2 regions of the Saccharomonospora xinjiangensis XJ-54 genome follow, and region 2 is predicted to be linked to the other one. Evidence: riboswitches for the same ligand, from Rfam matches in the RefSeq annotation. Region 2 holds a riboswitch; the other holds the start of a gene.

Region 1 (10,938 bases), 380 kb from region 2:
CCTGCCGCAGGTCCACGGTCACCAGGTGACCCAGGACCCTGCCGTGTGCGGTGTCCAGCGTCAGCGAGCGGTACTCGACGCCCTCGGCGACGGTGGTGCCGTCTTCCGAAGCCGTGGCCGGGGCTGCGGGGAGGAGACACCCTGCGAGGACCGCCGCGGCAGCGAGCGAGCCGCCGCGACGAAGCAGTGGGGAGATCGTCATGCAGGCGAGGCTGGCATGGCACGCTTCCCCTCGGCCCAGCTGCCTGCGGCGTCGCGGTGAACGTGCGATGAACGAACGGCTGGATCACCCGAATGGCCCGAACCCTCGGCCTACGCTCACCTCTTCCGGCACAGGGGACACGAAAGCGCGCGTGATGATGTTGGGGCAGTTGTTGAGCTGGGTCGTGGAACTCCTCCTTTCCGACGAAACCACCTGGATTCTCGCCGTCGCAGCGGTGACGGCGATCGCCTCGCCTTTCGTCGATCGCTACGTCGTCCGGCGCAAGAGGCTGCACTACCGCGTCCAGTACAACTCCAAGATCGGCCTGAGCCCCGTCAACCTCCGTGACGACGACGACCAGGTGACGCACGTGGACTCCCAGCTGTCGCCGGTGATCGAACTGCTCGACCGGATGAGCATCGTGGTGATCCGCATCCGCAACACCGGGGTCGAGGACATCGCCGACGACGACTTCGCCGATCCGCTCGAGTTCTCCTTCGGGCGCAGAGTGGTGTGGAACGCCCGCATTTCCGAGCCGTCCGTCGAGTCGCATCGCAAACGGCTCAAGCAGGGTTTGGAGTTCTTCACCCGAGACGAACCTCGTCCATCCACAAAGGACCTCGCGGGGGTTCGCAGATCGCTGGGTGAACGGCTCGGCGTGTTGCTGAAGTCGCTGGTCGCGGGCAAGCCGGAACCGGAGAGAGCGGTGACACAGGCCCCGCAGTGGCACGGTGTCCGGCTTCGCAACCTGGCATTGCAGCGGCGGGAGGCGTTCAAACTCGTCGTGGTGCTGCGGGAACCGGACGACGCACTGGACAGCGAGGTGACGAAGGACATCTCCTGCTCAGGCGGCCACCTCTCCGGAGGGCGAGTGCTCGACGAGCGTCAGCAGCGCAGACTCACCTGGCCGCGCGCCGCCATGGCGATGGGCCTGCTGCTCACCGGCGTGCTGCTCACCACGATGCTCGTGGCTTTCTCCCGGCCCCAGCGGGTCTCCGAAGGAGTCGCCTGTGGCACGGGATCGCTGACCGTTGTGGGATCGAGCGCTTTCATGCCGGTGCTCGCCGAACTCGTCGAGCCGTACGAACAGGTATGCGGTGACGTGATCACACCGGAGAAGACGGGCAGCATCGGCGGGGTTCGCAGGCTGGCCGGTGCCGATTCCGGCGAAACGGGAGGGCTCGCCGCCCTGTCCGACGGGGAACCGCGCATCGCCGACGACGGCCTTGTCGCGCAGCCGCTTGCCGTGATCGTGTACGCGGTGGTGGTGGGTGACGGCGCCGGCATCGACTCCCTGACTCCGGACGAGTTACGAGGCATCTACTCCGGGAAGTACACCGACTGGAACCAACTGCGGCGTGGCCCGTCGTTGCCCATCCGCATCATCGGGCGAGGCCAGGAATCCGGTTCCCGGTTGACGTTCGAGTCCACCGTGCTCCGTGGCACCGAAGGCGAGTTGACCTCCGACTCGTGCGAGCGGGCCGACCGCTCCCCGACAGCGAACGTGATCCGCTGTGAACGCGGCTCCGAAACCGACGTGCTCGCGGAGGTCTCGACGACGCGGGGCGCGATCGGCTACGTGGACCTGCCCTCGGCCGTCGCGGCACGGACGGAAGGCGACGCGCTGACGATCGTGCAGCTGGGTGAGCACTTCCCTTCCATCGACACGGCGCGGCACGGCTACCCGTTCTGGACCATCGAGTACCTCTACACCCGCGGCGAGCACGAGGAGGGCTCCACGCTGGCGAGCTTCGTCGAGTACCTGCGCTCCGGCACGGCGAGAGCCGCACTCGCCGAGATGGGATATCCGCCGTGCCTCGACGGCGACGCAGGCCTCCACGAACTGTGTCGGGGATAGCGTCCGCGAACGGCCGACCTGCTCACACTCCGCCGGAGCCGTCGGTGACACTGGAGGGATGAGCGACAAGCGACCGCCGTCCGCCCTGACCATCGCCGGTTCCGATTCCGGAGGGGCCGCGGGGCTCGAAGCCGATCTGCGCACGTTCCTCACCTGCGGCGTGCACGGGCTCGTCGCTGTGACGGCCGTGACGGTGCAGAACACCCTCGGCGTTCACGACCGCTCCGACATCCCGGCGCGGATCGTCGCGGGCCAGATCGAGGCCGTCGCGGAAGACATGGGCGTCGATGCGGCCAAGACCGGGATGCTCGCCTCCGCCGAGATCATCGAGGCCGTCGCGGAAGCGTGCGAACGCGCGGGTATCGGTGGCAACGGGGCGACTCCCTTCGTCGTCGATCCCGTCGCCGCGTCCATGCACGGGCATCCGCTGTTCGACGACGCGGGGCTTTCGGCACTGCGTGAGCGGCTGCTGCCGATGGCGACCGTGGTGACCCCGAACCTCGACGAGGTGCGCCTGCTCACCGGCATCGAGGTGACGCGCAGGGAGCAGATGCCCGACGCCGCTGTGGCTCTGCACGCTCTCGGCCCCCGGTTCGTGCTCGTGAAGTCCGGTCACCTCACCGACGACCCGGAGTGTGTTGACCTGCTCTTCGACGGCACCGTGTTCACGGAACTGCCGGGGCCTCGCCACTCGACACCGCACACCCACGGCGCGGGCGACGCGATGGCTTCGGCACTGACCGCGGGTCTCGCTCGCGGGATGAGCATGCAGGAGGCCGCCAGGTTCGGGAAGTGGTACGTGGCCAACGCCGTCCGGCACTCCTACCCGATGGGGGCGAAGATCGGCCCGGTCTCGGCGTTCTGGAGGGTCGCGGACGAACCGGGCGCCTGAAACCCGGCCGTCAGTCACACCCTCGGCCGCTCCTCCTCGCCCAGCAGCGCTTCCAGTGCGGGAACGGCCGCCTCCAGTGCCTGGCGGTGTTCAGGGGAGAGCCGGTCGATGCGGGCGCTCAACTCGTGAATGCGGGTGGAGCGCACATCGGACAGCAGGCGTTCACCTTCGGCCGTGAGCGCCACGAGCCATGCCCTGCGGTCGATCGGATCGGGCTCGCGGTGCACGTACCCGCTCTCGACGAGCGCGGCCACGATCCGCGACATCGTGGCCGCGGCGACGCCCTCCCGTGCCGCGAGATCCCCGAGGCGCATCCGCCCGCACGACCCGAGCGTGGCCATGGCCGAGATCGCGCCGTGCCCCGGCCCCGGCGCGCTCGCCTGCCGCAGCGACCGGGAGAGCCGTCCGATGATCAGAAACAGCCTTCCGGGTACGTCGGACGACGACTCGGGCGACTCGGTCACATCGGGCTCCTTCGGTTCGCACCTCGGCGGGCTTTGCGCACACCTTACGGTCGGAAAAACCGGCTCAGGAGAGCGACCCTTCAGCGTGGCGGACTCGAAGCGTGTGCCCAGAACCGCTTCGGAATCCGGCCTGCCTGCCGCGCCAGCCTGCCCGCGATCACGGCCGCGCGCATGGCGCGCGCCATGCGCTCCGGGTCCTGCGCCCTCGTGACGGCTGTCGAGAGCAACACGCCGTCGCAGCCCAGTTCCATCGCGAGCGCCGCGTCGGACGCGGTGCCGACACCGGCGTCGAGGATGATCGGAACGCCCGCCCTCGCCACGATCAACTCGATGTTGTGCGGGTTGCGGATACCGAGGCCGGTGCCGATGGGCGAACCCAACGGCATCACAGCGGCACACCCGGCCTCTTCGAGGCGCAGAGCCAGCACGGGATCGTCGTTGGTGTAGGCCAGCACGGAGAATCCGTCGGCCACAAGGCGTTCGGCGGCCTCCAGTGTCTCGATCGGATCGGGCAACAGGGTGCGGTCGTCGGCGTGGACCTCCAGCTTCACGAGGTCGGTGCCGAATGCCTCACGCGCCAACTGTGCGGTGAGCACGGCCTCGGCGGCGTTACGGCAGCCCGCCGTGTTGGGCAGCAGTTCGATTCCGAGGCGCCGCAACAGGTCGAGCACCCCGGAGCCACCCTCGGCGTCGGCCCGCCGCAACGCGACCGTCGTCAGTTCCGTCCCCGACGCGACGAGCGCACGTTCGAGCACGCTCAGGTTGCTCGCCCCACCCGTTCCGATGATCAAGCGTGAGGTCAGCTTGTGGTCGTCGATGACAAGGTGGTCGCCTGCGTCGTTGGTGTGGTCGTGGCTCGTACGGCCCTCGGCGAGAGCGTCCTGGCCCACCTCAGGTTCGGTACCCGCGCTCATGTCACCCTCCCTGCACGGCGGTGAGGATCTCCACCGCCGCCCCTTCGACGACCTCGACCTCGCCCCATGCCCCTCGGCGGATCACCTCGCCGTCCACCGCGACGGCGACTCCCTTGGCGTCCCCGACGGCGATGGCCAGCACGTCGGCGACCGTGCTGCCGTCGGGAAGCTGTCTGCTCTCACCGTTGACAAACACCCGCATCAGCGCGCTCCTCACTCGCGTTCCTGTCCGGTCGTGCCTTTTCCGTGCCGGGCGGCGCCGGGGTGCCCGACAGCCACGCCAGCACCGCGTCCGAGGTGATCGGCGCCAGCAGGAGGCCGTTGCGGTGATGCCCCGTCGCCGCGTACACACCGTCGCTCAGCAGGCCGAGGTAGGGCACGTTGTCGTCGCTGCCTGCCCGAAGCCCTGCCGTGGTCTCGATCAGCTCGTACTCGGTGATGCTCGGGAAAACCCGCTCAGCCCCTTCGAGCAGTTCCCGCACACCCCGCGCTCGCACACCGGTGTCGAAGCCCGCCTCGTACTGCGTCGCGCCGAGCACCAGCGACCCGTCGTCCCTCGGCACCAGGTACACGGGGCGGGACTCGACCACGGCCCTGATCGTGTGCCGTGGCGGGGGGAGTGTGCCCCTGCGCGAACGCAGCCTCAGGATCTCCCCCTTCACCGGCCGCACCGCCGAGGCGAGTTCGGGATGAAGCGTGCCGCTGTGAGCGCCCGCGCAGAGCACCACGGCGTCGAACCGCCGCGCTCCGGACGACGCCGTCGCGACGCGGTCGGCTGCGAGTTCCACCACGGCCTCGGCAACGAACTCCGCACCACGCGCTCGCGCGGCGAGCAGCAGCGACTCCAGAAGGCGGCGGTTATCGACGAAGACGTCGCCCGGCACGAGCAGCCCCGACCGCACAGAGCCGAGGCCGGGTTCCGTGCGGCGGAGTTCCCTACCCGTGACGAGGGTGGCGCTCCTGCCGATGCCGTCGAGATACCCGGCGAGGACGCCGAGCTGGTCGGCATCGGCGCGGTCGAACGCGGCGACGATCGTGCCCTGCGCCGAAAGCCCGCAGTCGAAGCCCTGCGCCCGCAACTCACGCGCGAACGCGGGCCAGCGGCGTAACGACTCCTCACCGAGCGCGAGCGCGGCCTCCTCGCCCGGCCACGCCTCGGCGACGGGCGCGAGCATCCCGCCTGCCACCCAGGACGCACCACCGCGCGCGGGAAGGGGATCGAACACGGTGACGCGGTGACCTGCGGAGACCGCCCGCCACGCCACGGCGAGGCCGATGACACCGGCACCGACGACCGCGACGTCTGTACTCATCGAAGATCACGCTCCCTGCGCCGGCATGACCCGGATCAGGTTCCACGGTCGGAGCGCTTGCTCCCTCTCAGCCCTTCGCGGGCTCCCGTGCGGACGACTGCCAGCCTACCCCGCGCGTGCCGTGCGGCCGTACTACGGTGGCGGCATGCCCGGCCTCGACGGTGATCGCATCAGGAAGCGTCTCGACGACGCGCGGCTCTACCTCTGCACCGACGCCCGCGCGCGTCAGGGCGACCTCGCCGAGTTCGCCGACGCGGCACTCGCCGGCGGCGTGGACATCGTGCAGTTGAGGGACAAGACCGGCGGAAAGCCGCTCGAAGCGGCGCAGGAGATCGCGGCGCTTGAGATACTCGCCGAGGCATGCGCCAGGCACGGCGCCCTGCTCGCGGTCAACGACCGCGCCGATGTCGCGGTGGCCGTGGATGCCGACGTCCTGCACCTCGGCCAGGACGACCTTCCGGTCGCCGTCGCGAGGCGGATCGTCGGTGACGACGTGGTGATCGGCCGCTCGACCCACTCGTGGGAGCAGGCCGCCGCGGCTGCCACAGAGGAAGGCGTTGACTACTTCTGCGTCGGCCCGTGCTGGCCGACCCCCACCAAGCCGGGAAGGGCCGCGCCGGGACTCGACCTCGTCCGCGCCGTGTCCTCCGGCATCGAGACCACGCGACCGTGGTTCGCCATCGGCGGCATCGACCTGGCCCGCCTCGACGACGTGCTGGCGGCGGGAGCCGAAAGAGCCGTCGTGGTCCGCGCCATCACGGAGGCCGGCGATCCCGCCGAGGCGGCGCGGGAGCTACGGCACGGTCTCACCCGCGCGGGCTGAGTCCTCTCGCCGTCCTCTCGCCGTCCTCTCGCCGTCCTCTCGCCGTCCTCTCGCCGTCCTCTCGCCAGCCGCCTCACTCCTGGGAGCCCGGCTGCTCACCTCCCGCGGGATCGCTGGACGGCTCCCGCGACGGCTCGACGGACCCACCGGGTCCCTCGTCAACCGGAGTGCTCTCGTCCGGCTGCTCCGTCGGCTGGGTCGGCTCCACCGGCTCGGTCTCCCCTGGCGGAACGGTCCCGGTGCCGCTGCCGTCCTGGCCGTCCTCGTCGTTCCCGCCGTTCTCACCGCCCTGCTCGCCCTGGCTCTCCCGTTCGTCGGGCGGTACCGACGTCGAGGTGGTGCCGCCGTCGTCCGGCTGCCACAGGCCGTTCTGCGGCGACCGGTGCTCGCCGTCGGCTGCTCCGCCGCGAACGATGCTGCTCACCGTGGTCGAACCGTCCCCTGACAACGCTTTGCCGGTGACACCTTCGTAGCCGGTGACGACGAGCATCCCGATGACGAACGCCAGCGCACTCGTCGCCGCGAGTACCGGTCCCCTGCGGCGCCACCACTGGCGGCGTTCACGGGCGTTCTCGGCCTCGCCAGAGGAGGCCAGCACCCTGGTCCGCTCCCTGGCCTGGTGCATGGCCGCGTACTCGTCCAGCTGCTCCCGGCTCGGCGCGGGTAGGTACAGGGTCTTGTCGAGATCGGCCTGCCGCTCCCTGCGCCTGCGCCGCCCCGCCACAAGCTGTGCGGCCGCGCGGGTCCGCTCCAGGGACCTCATGAACAGTTCGCTGCCGACCGTCGTCACGACACTGAGCAGTCCAGCCCCGACCACGGTGCCGTAAACCCCGAGGGTGGAACACAGAAACGCCGCCGTCACGGCCGCGAGCGCGGCCGCGGCAACCTGCGCCGGTGACAATCCCGGCTTGCCAGGCTCGCGCGAATCGGTGTCGTCTGCCTTCGTCCTGTCGTCGATCATGCCTCTCGATCCGCTCGCACTCCCCGGACAACCCCTCTAACGTGACCATCGCCCGAGTTGCTCCCGGCGTTGCCCGACGTGAGCACGATTACGTCACATCAGGCTTTCCCTGCGAGACAAGACCATCCATTGTGGACCGAGGCCACTGACCCAGCGCGAAGGAACGGTCACGGACGGGTCAGCGTCGTGACGAACTTGTAGCGGTCGCCCCGGTAGATCGAGCGCACGTACTCCACCGGCTTGCCGTCCGAGGCGAACGTCTGCCGTGCCAGCAGCAGCACCGGCATGCCGACGTCGGCGCCGAGCAACTCCGCCTCCTGCGGGCCTGCGAGCGACGTCTCGATGGTCTCCTCCGCCCGGTCGAGTTCCACGCCGTAGCGGTCGCGCAACGCCTCGTACAACGAGCCGCCCGACGCGACGTGCTTGCGGAGGCCACGGAACCGCGCCGACGGCAGGTGCGTGGTCTCCAGCGCCATCGGTTCGCCGTCGGCGAGCCGCAGTCTGTGCAACCTCAGCACCTTGGCGCCGGTGCGGACACCGAGCAGTCTCGGCAGCTCACCCTCGGCGGGGACCTCGTCGATGTCGAGCACCTGCGACGACGGTTCCCTGCCCTGCGCGCGGATGTCCTCGGTGTAGGAGGACAACTCCAGCCGTTGGGCCAGCTTGGGTTCCGCGGCGAACGTGCCCTTGCCCTGCACCCGGTGCAACCGGCCCTCGGCCGTCAGATCGGCGAGCGCCTGCCTGACCGTGGTCCTGGAGACGGTGAACTCCGTCGCCAGTGCCCGCTCCGTCGGGATGGCCGATCCGGCAGGCAGGGATTCCAGCAGGTCGAGCAGGTGTTGTTTGAGCGCCCAGTACTTCGGCTCCCGCTGTGTTCGCGTGCCGGAAAGCGTCTCCACCATTGCCGACTCCCTCACTAAGACACCTACCCCCTCACCCTGGAACGTACCCTGCGGATAGTACGTTGAACGTGGTCAGTATTGGTCTAGACCGGTCAGGCCGCGACCTGGGTGACCGGCTCGGGTGAAAGCAGGGTGACGACGTTGAACGACACCGCATCTGGCAGGCACATGGCCGCCGAGGTGGCGCAGCAACCCGCCGTGCTCGCCGGGTTGGTCCAGGCACGTTCCGACATCGCCTCGGTCGCCTCCCGGATCGCCGAACGCCCCCCTCGGTTCGCCCTCCTGGCCGCGAGAGGGTCGAGCGACCACGCCGCCATCTACGCGAAGTACCTCGTCGAGGTCCTGCTCGGCCTGCCCGCGGGGCTGGTCTCGCCCTCCACCACCACGCTGTACCACGCGGAGCAGGACCTCTCCGACGTCCTGCTGATCTCGGTGAGTCAGAGCGGCGGCTCCTACGATCTGCTCGAGGTCACGCAGACCGCGAGGGCGCGCGGGGCGCTGACCGTCGCCGTCACCAACACCCCGTCGTCACCGCTGACCGAGGCCGCCGAGTTGTCGGTTGACGTCCGCGCTGGCACGGAGAACGCCGTCGCGGCCACCAAGACCTACTCGGCCACACTGCTCGCCCTCTACCTGCTGGTTGACGCGATCCGGGGCGGAAAGGGCGAACACGTCGCCGACATCGGCGAGCTGGCAGAGCGCACCCTCGCCGACACCGAGGACGACGTCGCGAGGGCTGTCGAGCGGTACCGGTTCGCCGACCGTATCCTCACCACCGCCCGCGGCTACTCGTTCGCCACCGCGCTGGAGGGTTCGCTGAAACTCGCGGAGACGAGCTACCTCTCCACCCGCGCCTACAGCGGTGCGGACCTCCTGCACGGCCCTGTCGCCGCCGTTGACACCGAGACCGCCGTACTCGGCGTCACGAGTGCGGGCAAGGGCGGCGCCGCGTTGCTCGACGTGCTCGACACGGTGTCGCAGCGCGGCGCGGACGTGCTGTGCGTCGGCTCGGCGGCGCGTTCCGTGCCCTCGGCCGCGCTGACCGTCCCCATCGCCGAAACCGCCGAGGAGGTCGCACCGATCCTGGAGGTGCTGCCACTCCAGCGCCTCGCGCTGGGGCTCGCGCTCGCCCGTGGCTACGACCCGGACTCCCCGCGCGGGCTTCGCAAGGTGACGAGGACGCGATGAGGCTCGCCGTCGGGGTTGACGCGGGTGGTACGTCCACGCGCGCCATGGTGATCGACGACAGCGGGCACGTCAGGGGCAGCGGCTCGGCAGGTGGAGGGAACCCGAACTCACATCCCCCCGAGTCGGCGGCGCTGGCGATGGCGGAGGCGGTGGCCCGCGCCCTCGGCGAGACCGGAGCGGACCCCGCCGACGTGTGCGCGTGGGTGATCGGCATGGCAGGGCGCAGCAAACTCACGGACCCCACGATCGCCGCCGTGTTCGAGCGCGCGTGGAACGGCCTCGGTCTCGTCCGTGCCGGACGGCCACGACTCGTGTCCGACGCGGTGGCGGCCTTCGTGTCGGCGACGCCCGAACCGGACGGCACGGTGCTCGTCGCGGGCACGGGTTCGGTGGCAGGCCGCATCAGGCAACGGGACCTCGTCGCCACCGTCGGCGGCTACGGCTGGCTGCTCGGCGACGAGGGATCGGGCTTCTGGCTCGGCAGGCAGGCCGTGCGGACGGCGCTCGACGTGCTCGGCGGCAACCACCCGCCGTCGCGGCTCGCCGATGCCGTGCTCCACAAGGCGGGTATCGAGGCGCACGCACCCGACGCGGCCTTCCGGCTGATCACCGCGGCCAACGCGGGGTCACCCATCGACCTCGCCCGCTTCGCGCCGCTGGTGAGCGCCGCACACGCCGAGGGCGACGCCGCCGCGCAGTCGATCGTGGAGCGTGCGGCGGAGCTGCTCACCGAGACCGTCCTCGCGGCGCGCGACGAGGGTGAGACCACTCCGGTTGTGCTCGTCGGCAGCGTGGTGGGCCGGAGCAGCCCGGTGGGCGACGCCGTGCGTGCCGCGCTGACAACCGCGACCGACGCCCCCGTGCTCAGCAGCGACAACGGCGTGCTCGGGGCTGCCTGGCTCGCGGCGCTGGACGCCTTCGGGCCCGGCCTGCCTCGCCCGGAAACGGGTACGGTGGAACAAGGCCCCCGGACCTCCCCCTCGCCGGGGGCCGCTTCCTGACCCGGTGAGGTGCCGAAGCGCCTGTGAGCCGTGCTCAGCCGGTTGCCGGCACAGACGCCGACACTCACGGTTGCCGACATGGTGTGCCGAGGGGTGCCGACAGGTGCCGTCAGCTCCGCTCGACGGCTTCGAGCGACGACGCGGGGTGCCGTAGTCCCGGATGGTCGTCGGGCAAGCAGCGGTATAGCACCCACCCGCTGGCCACGAGGGTGGCCAGCACCAGCGGCCACGACAACACCACCCGCGCGACGCTGAGCGCCACCACATCGCCTGCGGCCCAGAGCGCGCCGAACACGGCAACGCGCACCGAGTACTGGCCCACCCACAGCCAACTGGCGCGGGCGTAGGCGCGCACGAGCGCGGGGTCAGAACGCCACCGCGTCTTCTGGCCCAGCACGAAACCGACCACAACGCCGAGCA
Region 2 (10,938 bases):
TTGCCTCCCAACATCAGCACCACACCGAAGCTCGTGGCGCAGAACAGGAACACCACGGCCGCCGACGCCGACACCGCAGGGAGGAGCGCGGGCAACGTCACGGTGCGGAACGCCCTGAACCGGGATGCTCCGAGTGATCGGGCCGCGTCCTCGACCCGCCGGTCGAGGTGAGCCCAGAGGCCACCGACGGTGCGAGCCACGACGGCGACGTTGAAGAAGGCGTTGGCGACCATGATGCTGAGCACGCCGCCGTCCGGCCACAGCGCGCGGAACGCCAGCCCGACCACGACAGCGGGCAGGACGAAGGGCACCAGCACGAGCGTGCGCACCACGGTGATCCCGGGGAGCCGCACTCTCGCGAGGACGAAAGCCAGCGGGAACCCGGCGATCAAGGCGACCACGGTGGCGCCCAGTGCCTGCGCGACCGTGAAACCGGCGAGTCGCCACGTCGAAGGGTCGGCGAGCGCCTCGGCAACTCCGCCTTCGGTGAAACCGAGGCGGATGATCGCGACGACGGGCCAGGCGAAGAACAGCCCGAGGAACGCGACCGGCAGGGCGGCCAGCGCGCCGATCGCCGACGCCCGCCGCACGCCGGACCGCGGGCTCAGCCCTCCAGCAGTGAGCGCCATTCCCCGATCCACTGCTCCCGGTTGGCCTCCACTTGTTCACCGGGCAGCGAGATGGGCTCACGCGGCAACGGCGCAGCCTGCGCCCACCCCTCGGGGAGCGCGACGCCCTCCCTGGTCGGATACACGTACATGTTCGCGGCGACGGTGGACTGGAACTCGTGCGAGAGCAGGAAGTCGATCACCTTTCCCGCCTCGTCGGGGTGTTTCGTGCCTTCGAGCACGCCCGCGTACTCCACTTGCCGATAGCAGGTGTCGAGCAGTGCCTTGGTGCTGGTGGTGCCGTCCGGCCGGATCTCGGCGGCGGGAGAGGACGCGTACGACAGCACGATCGGCCGGTCGCCCTCACCCGAGGACCCCGAGAAATCCTGGGTGTATGCCTCGGTCCATCCGCTGACGACCTTCACTCCGTTGTCGGCAAGGTCGCCCCAGTACTCCTTCCAGCCGTCCTCACCGTATTTCGACACGGTCGCGAACAGGAAGGCCAACCCTGGCGACGACGTGGCCGGGCTCGGCACCACGACAAGGTCCTTGTACTCCGGCTCGGTCAGAGCGTCGAGACTCGTCGGCTCGGGCACGTCGTTGGCGGCGAACCACTCCGTGTCGATGTTGACGCAGACATCGCCGACATCGATGGCCGACAGCCGCTGCTGCGGGTCGAGGGCGTAACGCTGCGGGCCCCGGTCCGCCTCGGGTGAGGTGTACGGCTGGAACACACCCTCCGTGAGCGCGCGGGAAGCGAACGTCGAATCGACTCCGTACGCGACGTCGGCGATGGGGTTGTCCTTGGTGAGCACGAGCTTGTTGGTCAGCTCCCCCGCATCGCCTTCCTTGCGGATCTCGACGCGGATGTTCGCCCGCTGTTCGAAGGCATCGACCACCTCTTGCGGGACGGCCCACGACTGGTGGGTGACGAGGGTGACCGTCACCGGCCCTTCCTCGGGCTCGTCCTCAGCACCGATGACCGTGCATCCGGCCGTCAGCGCCCCGGCCGAGAACAACGCGATCGCCGCGCGCAACGACGTTGACCACTGGCCCGACCTCTGGCCCATTCAGCCTCCTCGCCGTGACCGCGCAGGAAGCTGCCGTACACCTTCCTGCGTCGGCATGATCCGAATCAGGTGCGGACGGTCGTGGGCCGCGTGCCCACCTCTCAGCCCGGCGCGCCGGACTCCCGTGGCAGCGTGCAGCGTACCCGTCCCCGTACCACGATGAGCGCATGACGGAGCTACTCAGTGACCAAGGCATCGACGAGGCCCTGCGCGAGCTGCCCGCGTGGCGGCGCGTCGGCGACGCGATCGAGCGCGAGACCGAGCTGGCGAGTTTTCCGGAAGCGATCGAGGTGGTGAACCGGGTCGCCGAGCTGGCCGAGGCGGCAAACCATCATCCGGACATCGACATCCGTTGGCGCACGGTCATTCTCCGCTTGAGCACCCATTCCCACGGCGGAGTCACCGACAAGGACATCGCTCTTGCACGGGAGGTCGAAAGAGTGTTCCCGAGCGTATGATTCCGGCCTTTTCGGGCAACTCTCGGGCGGATGCCCAACGTTGGGATTGGTGAGAACCGATCACCTTGAAACCCGAGGGGAGTGCGCGATGATCCGCATCGTCCGGCGTGCGCCGTTCGCGTCGGCGCTGGCTCTGTTGGCGGTCTTGCTGGTGGGGGCGATCCAGCCCGCGATCGCCGAGCCTGCGGATACGGAGCGACCTCCCGAGAGCGCGCCGACCGCTCCGCGCGACGAGGTCGTCCAGGCTCTCGTCGTCGGAGGAACGGCCTTCGCGCTGATGGTCGCGGCTGGCGCCGCCGTGTTGTTCTACACGGCCCGACGTCGTCAAGATGACCCGCTGTGATGTTGTGATTACCCTCTGGGGCGCAAGCCGCGGTGTGGAAGGTCCCACCGTGGGCCTTTCACACCGAGGGAGCACGATGTTTTCGCAGCGTGGCGTGGTGACCGTGGTGGCGCCGTTGGTGGCGGTCGTACTGGGGTTGGCGGGTTGTTCCGGCTCCTCGGGCACGCCGAGTGGGGAGGCGGCGCCTGCGGGTAGCTCGCAGTCCAGGGCGGCTGACGAGCAGGCCATCCGTGACACGTTCGAGCGATATCGCACCGCACTGCGCGAGCAGGACGGCGAGTCGGTGACCTCGCTGGTCACCGCGGGAACGCTCGACTACTACGGTGAGCTCGCCGGGTTGACCGCGACCGGAGGTCCCGAGGAGATCGGGGCACGGGGCATGACCGACCGCATGAACGTCGCCATGCTGCGGCACAAGTTGGGGGCAGGGAAGGCTGAGGGCATGGACGGCAAGGCTCTGCTGACTTTCGCCGCGAAGGGCGGCCTCGTGGACAAGTCGGCCGTCGAGGACTTCTCGCTCGGGGAGATCACCGTCAAGGGCGACACCGCGGTCGCGTCCGTGTCGCCGTCACGCCAGGACGGCCCTCAACTGCCCCCGCGCACCTTCGCGAGGGAGTCGGGTCAGTGGCGGGTCGATCTTCTCCCGATGATCGAGAACACCGACAAGACGCTCGCCCAATTGGCCGAGAAGTACAAGCTGACCGAGGACGAAGTGATCTTCAAACTCCTCTCGGCGGCCACAGGGAAGCAGGTCGGCCAGTCGATCTTCGCCAAGCCGTAACGATTCGGGTGATCAACGCGGTGATCGGGGTGCCGAGGTACGTCGAAGGGACCGTCATGCATCGGAACGCACCCGCGCTGACCCCGAACCAGCGCGCCGGGATCTGGGCGCTCGCCACCGCGATCACGCTGTTGTTGATCATCGCTTTGGGGGCGCTCGGGTGATCGCCTCGAGGTGAGAGGGTTCTCATCCGGAACTCATCGTCGGCCAACGCGCCTGGTGCACTCTGGGGCGAATGACCGCGTGCCCACTCCTTCTCGAACCTCTGACCTGCACCTTTTGCTCGGCTCGTCCGCGAGGGAGCTCGTCGCCGCCGTGCTCGGTGCCTCCCCTTTCCCGGCTGCCGAGGTCCGGTCGGTGCGGCCCATGTCGGTGACCGTGCAGCCTTCCGGTGCCGCGCTCGTCCGATACGCCGTCGAGTTGGGCATGCCTGACGCGACCGTCGTGCGGGAGACACTTGTGGCGGCGACAGGCTCTCTGCTGCCCCGAGGTGCGGCCGTGGTGGAGGGTGATATCGACGCCAGGCAGATCGCGGTGGGCCTGTGGCGGTGGCCGAACGACCCCGCGCTTCCCGCACTGCCGCGGCTTCTCGACCCGCACCGCCTGAGAAGCCTGCTCGCGTCGGCCGACGTATCCGGGGAGCATCCGCCGATCGTCCGGGTGCTGTCGTACCGGCCGACGCGGCGGGCGGTGCTGGAGATCACGACGGGGGAACAGCGGCTGTTCGCGAAGGTCGTCACCCCGTCGCAACTGCCGGGGCTTCGCGACCGCCACGATCTGCTTGTGCAGTGCCTGCCTGTGCCTCGCTTGCTGATCACCACCGACGACGGGCTCGCGCTCATGCCCGCTCTGCCCGGCTCCTCGGCTCGCACCGCATTGCGCCTGCGCGATCCGCTGCCAGGCCCTGCCATGTTGGAGGACGTACTCGACCGCCTTCCTGCGGCTCTCACGGGCCTGCCGCGCCGATCCGATCACCGGCGGAGTGCCCACCACTACGGGGCCGTCCTTGCCATGACAGTTCCGGAGGAAGGCCATCGCGTCACCACTCTCGCCGACGCGATCGCCGACGCCGATGTCGGTGAGCATCCCATCGTGCCGACGCACGGTGACTTCTACGAACATCAACTCCTGACAAGCGGCGGCCAGGTGACAGGTCTGCTCGACATCGACACGGCGGGCCCTGGGCATCGACTCGACGACTGGGCGAACCTGCTGGCCCATCTGTCGGTCACCGGAACCCCACAGGCTCGCCGATGGAGAAGCGAGATCCTGTGGCACGTTCGAGACCGTTTCCGCATGGACGACCTGTGCCCGCGAGTGGCGTCCACATTGCTTGGCCTGGCCACCGGCCCTTTCCGCACACAGCGAGCCGGTTGGCGGGAGCGCACCCGGCAACGCATCGATCTGGCCGAGCACTGGCTCACCTCACCATGAGAGTCCCCTCATCCGATTCTCCGGCCCTTCTCATGCAGCCGCGGAATGCTGGATCACGTCGAAGTCATGGAAGGGAAAAAGACGATGGCAATGACCCCCAACTGGAAGATCCTGACCGTCGGCGCCGCGCTCGCGGGCCTGGGCGTCACCGGCACGGGAATCGCGCTGGCCGACGACGCCACCAGCACCTCGCACACCAAGGCGATCGAGGTCACCGCAGTCGGGTCGCCCGGCGCCTCACCGACTCCGGCCGCGCCGACGGAGGACGACCACCGCGCGGGCAGCACGGGCACCGAGCACAACGCCGATGACGCTGACGACACCGCCGACGACACGGACAACACGCCCGACGGCAACACTCCCGACGAGACGGACGACAGCCCGGACGACGCCCTCGACGGCACGGACGACACCCCCGGCGAGGCGGACGACAATACGCCCGACGGCGACTGAGTGCGGCCGGTCGGCCTGCTCGCCCCGAGCCGGCCGACCGGTGGTTCAGTCGCGTTCCTCCAGCCGGTATCCCATGCCGCGCACCGTCGTGATCCGGTGCGCCCCGAGCTTGCGCCGCAGGTAACGGACGTACACATCGACGACGTTGGAACCCGGGTCGAAGTCGTAACCCCACACCCTGCTCAGCAGTTGTTCCCGCGACAACACCTGGCCGGGATGCCGCAGAAAGGTCTCGGCGAGGGCGAACTCCCTCGCCGAGAGATCCACCGTGTCGGTGCCCACGTGCGCCCGCCGCGTCCGCAGGTCGAGCCGTAGCCCGCCGTACGCGAGCACGGTCGGCTCGGTGGCGCGTTCGGGCACCAGCCGAAGCCTCACGCGGGCCAGCAGTTCCTCGAACCGGAACGGCTTCGGCATGTAGTCGTCGGCGCCACCCTCAAGACCCGCCACCGTGTCCTGCACGGAATCCCGCGCGGTCAGGATGATCACTGGAATCGGACAGCTCTGCTCACGAAGCTTGCGCAAGACCGTGAATCCGTCCATGCCCGGCAAGCCGATGTCCAGCACCATCAGATCGAACGAGCCGGTGAGCGCGTACTCGTACGCCGAGGGACCGTCCTCCACCACGGTGACCGCGAAACCGTTTGCCCTGAGTCCTTTCTCGACGAACGCCGCAATCCGAGGCTCGTCCTCCGCGATCAGGATTCGGCTCATCGTCCTCCTTCGACGTGCTTGGGCTGCGGTGTCCCGGCCGCGATGGGAATCTCCACCGTGAACGTGGCGCCACAATTAGGTTCGCTGTCCACCATGGCCCTTCCCCCGTGCGCTGCGGCGATGGCTCTCACGATCGACAGGCCAAGGCCCGCACCCTCGGAACCGCGGCCCGATTCGCCCCGTGCGAACCGCTCGAAAATGCGCTCCCGGTCTTCTTCGCGGATTCCGGGGCCAGAGTCCGACACCTGGAAGCGCACGGTTCCGTCATCACGGTGGGAGGCGAACGCGATACGCCCTCCCCTCCGCGTGTACCGGGCGGCGTTGTCGGCGAGCGCCACGACGGCCTGGGTGATGCGCTGCGGGTCCATGACGGCCTCGCCGTCGGCCACGTGGTCGAGCGTCCAGTCGCGCCCACCGAAACCGGTGATCTTGTCGTAGATCGCCTCGGTGAGCGCCGCGACGTCCACCGATTCGGCGCGCAGGAACTCCGGCTGCTCCGACCGCGCGAGCAACAGCAGGTCGGACACCATACGGTTCATCCGCCCCAGTTCGTCGTCCACCAAGGCCACGGTGCTTCTGACGTCCTCATGGTCTGTGGGGTCGAGGACTTCGAGGTGCCCTCTCACGATGGTGATCGGGGTGCGGAGTTCGTGCCCCGCGTCGTCAATGAACCGGCGCTGCACGGCTACGGCGTTCTCCACGCGGTCGAGCATGGCGTTCACCGTGTCGGCGAGTTCCCCGATCTCGTCGCCAGGACGCGAGGACGACCGGGGAATACGCCGGGAAAGATCGACGTCGGTGATCGAACGCGCTGTCGTCGTGATGTCGCGCAGAGGCCGTAGTATGCGGCCTGCCACCAACCACGCACCCGCGGCGACGAGCAACATCGTCACCGCCCCCGCGGCGAGCATCAACCGGGCTGTCTGGTTGACGTCTTCCCGTTCCCTGTCCGCGAAGTACGCGGCGACGAGCACGCCCGCACGCGGGTCGTTCTCCAATCGCACCGGCACGGCGACGTAGCGCACTTCACCGGCAGCGCTCCCGTAACTTCCGGCCTCAGGCCGGATCACCGTCGATACGAGCGCCGTGAAATCGGGATCGCTCGCCAATGGCACAGGCGCCTTTTGCCTGCTCTGGTAGGCGAACGTGCCGTCAACGTATCCGATGAACTTCTCGTTCGGCCTCGCGAGGTTGTAGGTGATCGCGGCGTTGAGCACCTCGTCGATCCCGGTGAACGCCTGCCCCGTCGCGGGGTCGATGCCGCTTTCGGTGAGGGTGCTGAACTCCTCGATCTCACTGCGCAGCGCGTCGTCCATGCGCCTGTCCACATCACCCACGGACAATCGCCACGTCGCCAGGGTGAGCGCGCCCAGCGCCACCAACACCAGCAGCAACATCCAGCCGATGATGCGAGCACGTGCCGTGGACAGCGCGCGGTGTCGCGGCCTGCGAACGGACGCCGAACGCGCTGTCGTCGTACCGGTCGCGGTCATCGATCGCTGTCGAGATCGTCGAGATCATCGAGGTCGTCGGTGTCGTCGGCGTCGTCGGCGTCGTCAAGCGCGGGCGGCGGTCCCACCACACCGTCGTCGTCGATGTTGTCGTCATCGTCGGCGTCGTCACCACTCTGCGCCGGCGCCGGGGACGGTGATCCCGCCCCGGGGACCTTCGAAGGGGTGCTGATGGTGATCGGCTCGGGCAGCGGCTGAGGAGGCGCGGGCCGGGTGATGAACAACACCGCGACCAGAATCCCGCCGACAGCGACCAACATCGACACGATGACGAGCGGGCGTTTCACCCGGACGAGTCTAGGTCTCGACCCATGGCGCAGCGGTGAGAACGGGATGAGAACGCTCTCATCTTCGGTCGATATCGACTGGCGGCACGGTCCGGTCCCGAACCATGATCGGTCGCTGTGGACACCTGTGCCGACTTCTCCGTGAAACCGACCTTGGAAGGACGTGCGGTTCTGCTCCGGCCTGTGCGCAGAACCGACGCTTGCGCCCTCGTGGCCATGCTCGCCGACCCCGAGGTGAGGCGGCTCACCGGCACCCACCGCACGCTCGCCCCTCGTGAGGAGTTGCGCCAGGCCGAACAGTGGTACAGCTCACGGGGCGACCACACCGACCGACTCGATCTCGCGATCGTCGAACGCGTCACCGGCGCGTACGCGGGGGAAGCGGTGTTGACCGATCTCGACCGCGACAACCGGTCGTGTTCTTTCCGCATCGCGCTCGCGAGTCGCAGACTGTTCGGCCGAGGCTATGGCACCGAGGCCACGCGCTTACTCCTTGCTCATGCCTTCGGCACCGTTGGTCTGCACAGGGTGGATCTTGAGGTCTATGCTTTCAACCCACGCGCCCTGCGGGTGTACGAGAAGGTCGGCTTCGTCTGGGAGGGCACAAAACGTCAGGCCTTGTACTGGGACGGTGAGTGGATCGACGCCCATGTCATGGGAATGCTCGCGCGGGAGTGGCTCGCGCATCGGGGTGCCCCATGACGATCATCGCCGGGTGGCCACGAACACGAACTCCCTGCCGGGCCGGTCCGGCGCGTCACGCACGTCATGGACATCGAACCCGGCAGCGCGCAACGACCGGTCCACCTTCTCGCGGTCGCGGAACCGCAGGGTGGAGTCGGAGGTGAGCACGGTGCCGTCGGCGTCGAACGCGTAGGTCCAGCGGAACGACACGAGCGGCTCGGCCACCTCGATCACCTCGCACCACGCCCGAACCACGCCGACACCGGGCACGTCGGCCTCGGTGAGTGTGTTCTCCCGCGTCCACCGCTCCCAGGCCCTCACGGCCGGGCGCCTTGTCTCGAAAACGAACCTCCCCCCACGGCGGAGCGCACCGTGCACACACCGCAAGGCGTTCCCCCAGTCCTCGTCGGAGAGGAACACCTGTGCGACGTTGGCTGTCATCACGGCGAGATCGGCCGAGATCGCCGGAACCGCAGTGGCGTCACCATGCACCCACCGAACCCGCTCGGCGAACGGCTTGGACTTCGCGACGTCCAGCGACGCCGCCGCCGGTTCCACCCCGACCACGTCGAAACCGCGTTCGGCGAGCAGACAGGCGAATGTCCCGGTGCCACACCCGACGTCCAGCACCCGCCGCGCCCCGAACTCCTCGGCCATCGCCAGATACGGGTCGAGATCACTGCGGTCCGGATCCAGTGAATCGTAGAGCGGCGCGAGCCGAGGATCGGCGTACAAGGCGTCGGGCATCGCGTCACGCTAGCGCGCCGACCCTGAGCCGGAAACGGTTTTTTCAGCGGCTCTGAGCGGCGTGCCCGGTTCTACCGAGCGAGCGAACGGGCATGCCGCGCGTACGCCCGTTGCCCCGTTCACTCGTGATGGTCGGCAGGTCCCCCCGCCGGAGCACGGTCCAAAAACGCTGTGACCGACGTGATCCGGCCGCCGGCGTTGAATGCGAGGATGTCCGTGCCCTCCGCGAAGGATGTCCCCTCGGCGAGCACGAGTTCCCAGTGGAGGCGAGCGCGATCGTGATGGTGGTCCGGCTCGGTGCGGGCCCGGTAGGTCACCGCACCGACGTGGTCCACGAACGGTCCCGGAAACTGATCATCGAGTTGACTCCGTGCCACACCCCCGGCACCGCGCGGTACTCGATCTCGTCGATGAACACGTCGTCGGCGATCCGCCGCTGCTCCTCGCTCGTCCCGGCGTTCCAGAACGCCTCGTACTGCGTGATGATCCGTGCCGGGTCAACACTGGTCGTGGTCATGATGCTCCTCCTGACTGGCGCGTGGCGGCCATGAGGCCGTGGCCTCCAGCCTTACGTCGCCATGCCGAGGAGTCCATGACGTTCGAGGTCATCGACGACCGGGCCCCAGGGGGTGCAGCGTTCAGGCACCCAGCGCCGACACGTCGCCACCGGCGTTGTGGATCATGCGCTGAAGAACCTTCAGTGTGGTCAGGTATTCCTCGTCCGAAATGCCCGCGTGAACGACGCCGCGGTTGCGGCGCTGAGTTTCGGCCGCGCGCTGATGCAGCGCCCTGCCCTCGGCGGTGATCCGAAGGCGATCGTCCTCGCCCCGAGTGAGCATGCCTCGCTCCACCAGCAGGTCGATGTCAGGAGCCAACCCTGCGCCCACGTCGAGGTTCATCTGGTTGGCGCTGATCGCCTCTTCCCGCGTGATGCCGTCCGGGCTGTGCACCGCCTGGTTCAGCACCCACCATTGCGGCTGGGTGACACCGATCGCCGCGAGCCTGCCCCGCACGTACGCCATCAACGTCTTGTTCGCGGCCCATGCCCAGTAGACGATCGGCTGCCGGACCAGCTCGTCGTCGGCGTGTGAGTACTCCACCATGTCACCCTCTTCGCGTCGGTAACTCCCAGAACCGAGCGTAGAATCTCCACCAAGCTGGAGCTCCATGGTGATCATGATCACCGGACACCGCAGTGCACCGTACCGCCGAAATGCTGCGGGAAAGGGCCGAGCATCTCGCCGATGGAATGGCTACGCGTTGTGGCGGAATTCGACCGGCTCCCGTGGCCCCGCGAGAGGCCGTGTCCGAACCGCGAGACGCGAAGCCGCGTAGGGACAGCTGCGTCCCGGCGTCGGCTGGTGGGCCGCCGAACCGAGCAAGCCGACGTCCCCAACCTCCCGTACCCCCAGGTCGGCCCGCCCGACGATCGAACATCGCAGACGCGATGGCGTCCGAGACTTCGGTGTAAGCGTTAGCTTCCGCAGCACGGCAACTACACGTTGAACCGGAATTCGACCACGTCGCCGTCGGCCATGACGTAGTCCTTGCCCTCCATACGGACCTTCCCCGCCGATCGCGCCGCCGCCATCGACCCGGCCTCGACGAGGTCGTCGAACGAGACCACCTCGGCCTTGATGAAGCCACGCTCGAAGTCCGTGTGGATCACGCCTGCGGCCTGCGGGGCCGTCGCACCCTGCGGGATCGTCCAGGCACGCGCTTCCTTCGGCCCCGCCGTCAGGTACGTCTGCAAACCGAGAGTGTGGAACCCGGCTCGCGCGAGCGCATGCAACCCCGGCTCCTCCTGCCCGACCGATTCCAGGAGTTCCCGCACAGCTTCCTCGTCGTCCA

The links. A riboswitch is a leader RNA that binds a small molecule or an ion and turns the genes downstream of it on or off. The one in region 2 is predicted to bind thiamine pyrophosphate.
Region 1: linked by a shared signal. The riboswitch ahead of thiO (glycine oxidase ThiO) and the one ahead of SACXIDRAFT_RS14795 (thiamine ABC transporter substrate-binding protein) in region 2 are both predicted to bind thiamine pyrophosphate.

Annotation. Positions count from the first base shown of each region.
Region 1 covers NZ_JH636049.1:2,871,917-2,882,854, reverse strand. Annotated here, with positions in the region: gene SACXIDRAFT_RS12910 (phosphodiester glycosidase family protein) at 1-202, opposite strand, end outside; gene SACXIDRAFT_RS12905 (PstS family phosphate ABC transporter substrate-binding protein) at 357-2,060, shown strand; gene thiD (bifunctional hydroxymethylpyrimidine kinase/phosphomethylpyrimidine kinase) at 2,119-2,952, shown strand; gene SACXIDRAFT_RS12895 (MarR family winged helix-turn-helix transcriptional regulator) at 2,967-3,416, opposite strand; gene SACXIDRAFT_RS12890 (thiazole synthase) at 3,497-4,330, opposite strand; gene thiS (sulfur carrier protein ThiS) at 4,332-4,532, opposite strand; gene thiO (glycine oxidase ThiO) at 4,510-5,643, opposite strand; TPP riboswitch at 5,639-5,742, opposite strand; gene thiE (thiamine phosphate synthase) at 5,789-6,466, shown strand; gene SACXIDRAFT_RS12870 (hypothetical protein) at 6,540-7,427, opposite strand; gene SACXIDRAFT_RS12865 (GntR family transcriptional regulator) at 7,595-8,329, opposite strand; gene SACXIDRAFT_RS12860 (SIS domain-containing protein) at 8,498-9,517, shown strand; gene SACXIDRAFT_RS12855 (N-acetylglucosamine kinase) at 9,514-10,518, shown strand; gene SACXIDRAFT_RS12850 (DUF3159 domain-containing protein) at 10,628-10,938, opposite strand, start outside.
Region 2 covers NZ_JH636049.1:3,252,992-3,263,929, reverse strand. Annotated here, with positions in the region: gene SACXIDRAFT_RS14800 (ABC transporter permease) at 1-629, opposite strand, end outside; gene SACXIDRAFT_RS14795 (thiamine ABC transporter substrate-binding protein) at 605-1,678, opposite strand; TPP riboswitch at 1,704-1,814, opposite strand; gene SACXIDRAFT_RS14790 (4a-hydroxytetrahydrobiopterin dehydratase) at 1,846-2,136, shown strand; gene SACXIDRAFT_RS14785 (hypothetical protein) at 2,225-2,479, shown strand; gene SACXIDRAFT_RS14780 (hypothetical protein) at 2,556-3,260, shown strand; gene SACXIDRAFT_RS14775 (phosphotransferase) at 3,504-4,694, shown strand; gene SACXIDRAFT_RS14770 (hypothetical protein) at 4,779-5,147, shown strand; gene SACXIDRAFT_RS14765 (response regulator transcription factor) at 5,193-5,858, opposite strand; gene SACXIDRAFT_RS14760 (sensor histidine kinase) at 5,855-7,351, opposite strand; gene SACXIDRAFT_RS14755 (hypothetical protein) at 7,348-7,656, opposite strand; gene SACXIDRAFT_RS14750 (GNAT family N-acetyltransferase) at 7,774-8,358, shown strand; gene SACXIDRAFT_RS14745 (class I SAM-dependent methyltransferase) at 8,362-9,087, opposite strand; gene SACXIDRAFT_RS23335 (hypothetical protein) at 9,207-9,422, opposite strand; gene SACXIDRAFT_RS23330 (hypothetical protein) at 9,401-9,604, opposite strand; gene SACXIDRAFT_RS14730 (MarR family winged helix-turn-helix transcriptional regulator) at 9,726-10,190, opposite strand; gene ychF (redox-regulated ATPase YchF) at 10,583-10,938, opposite strand, start outside.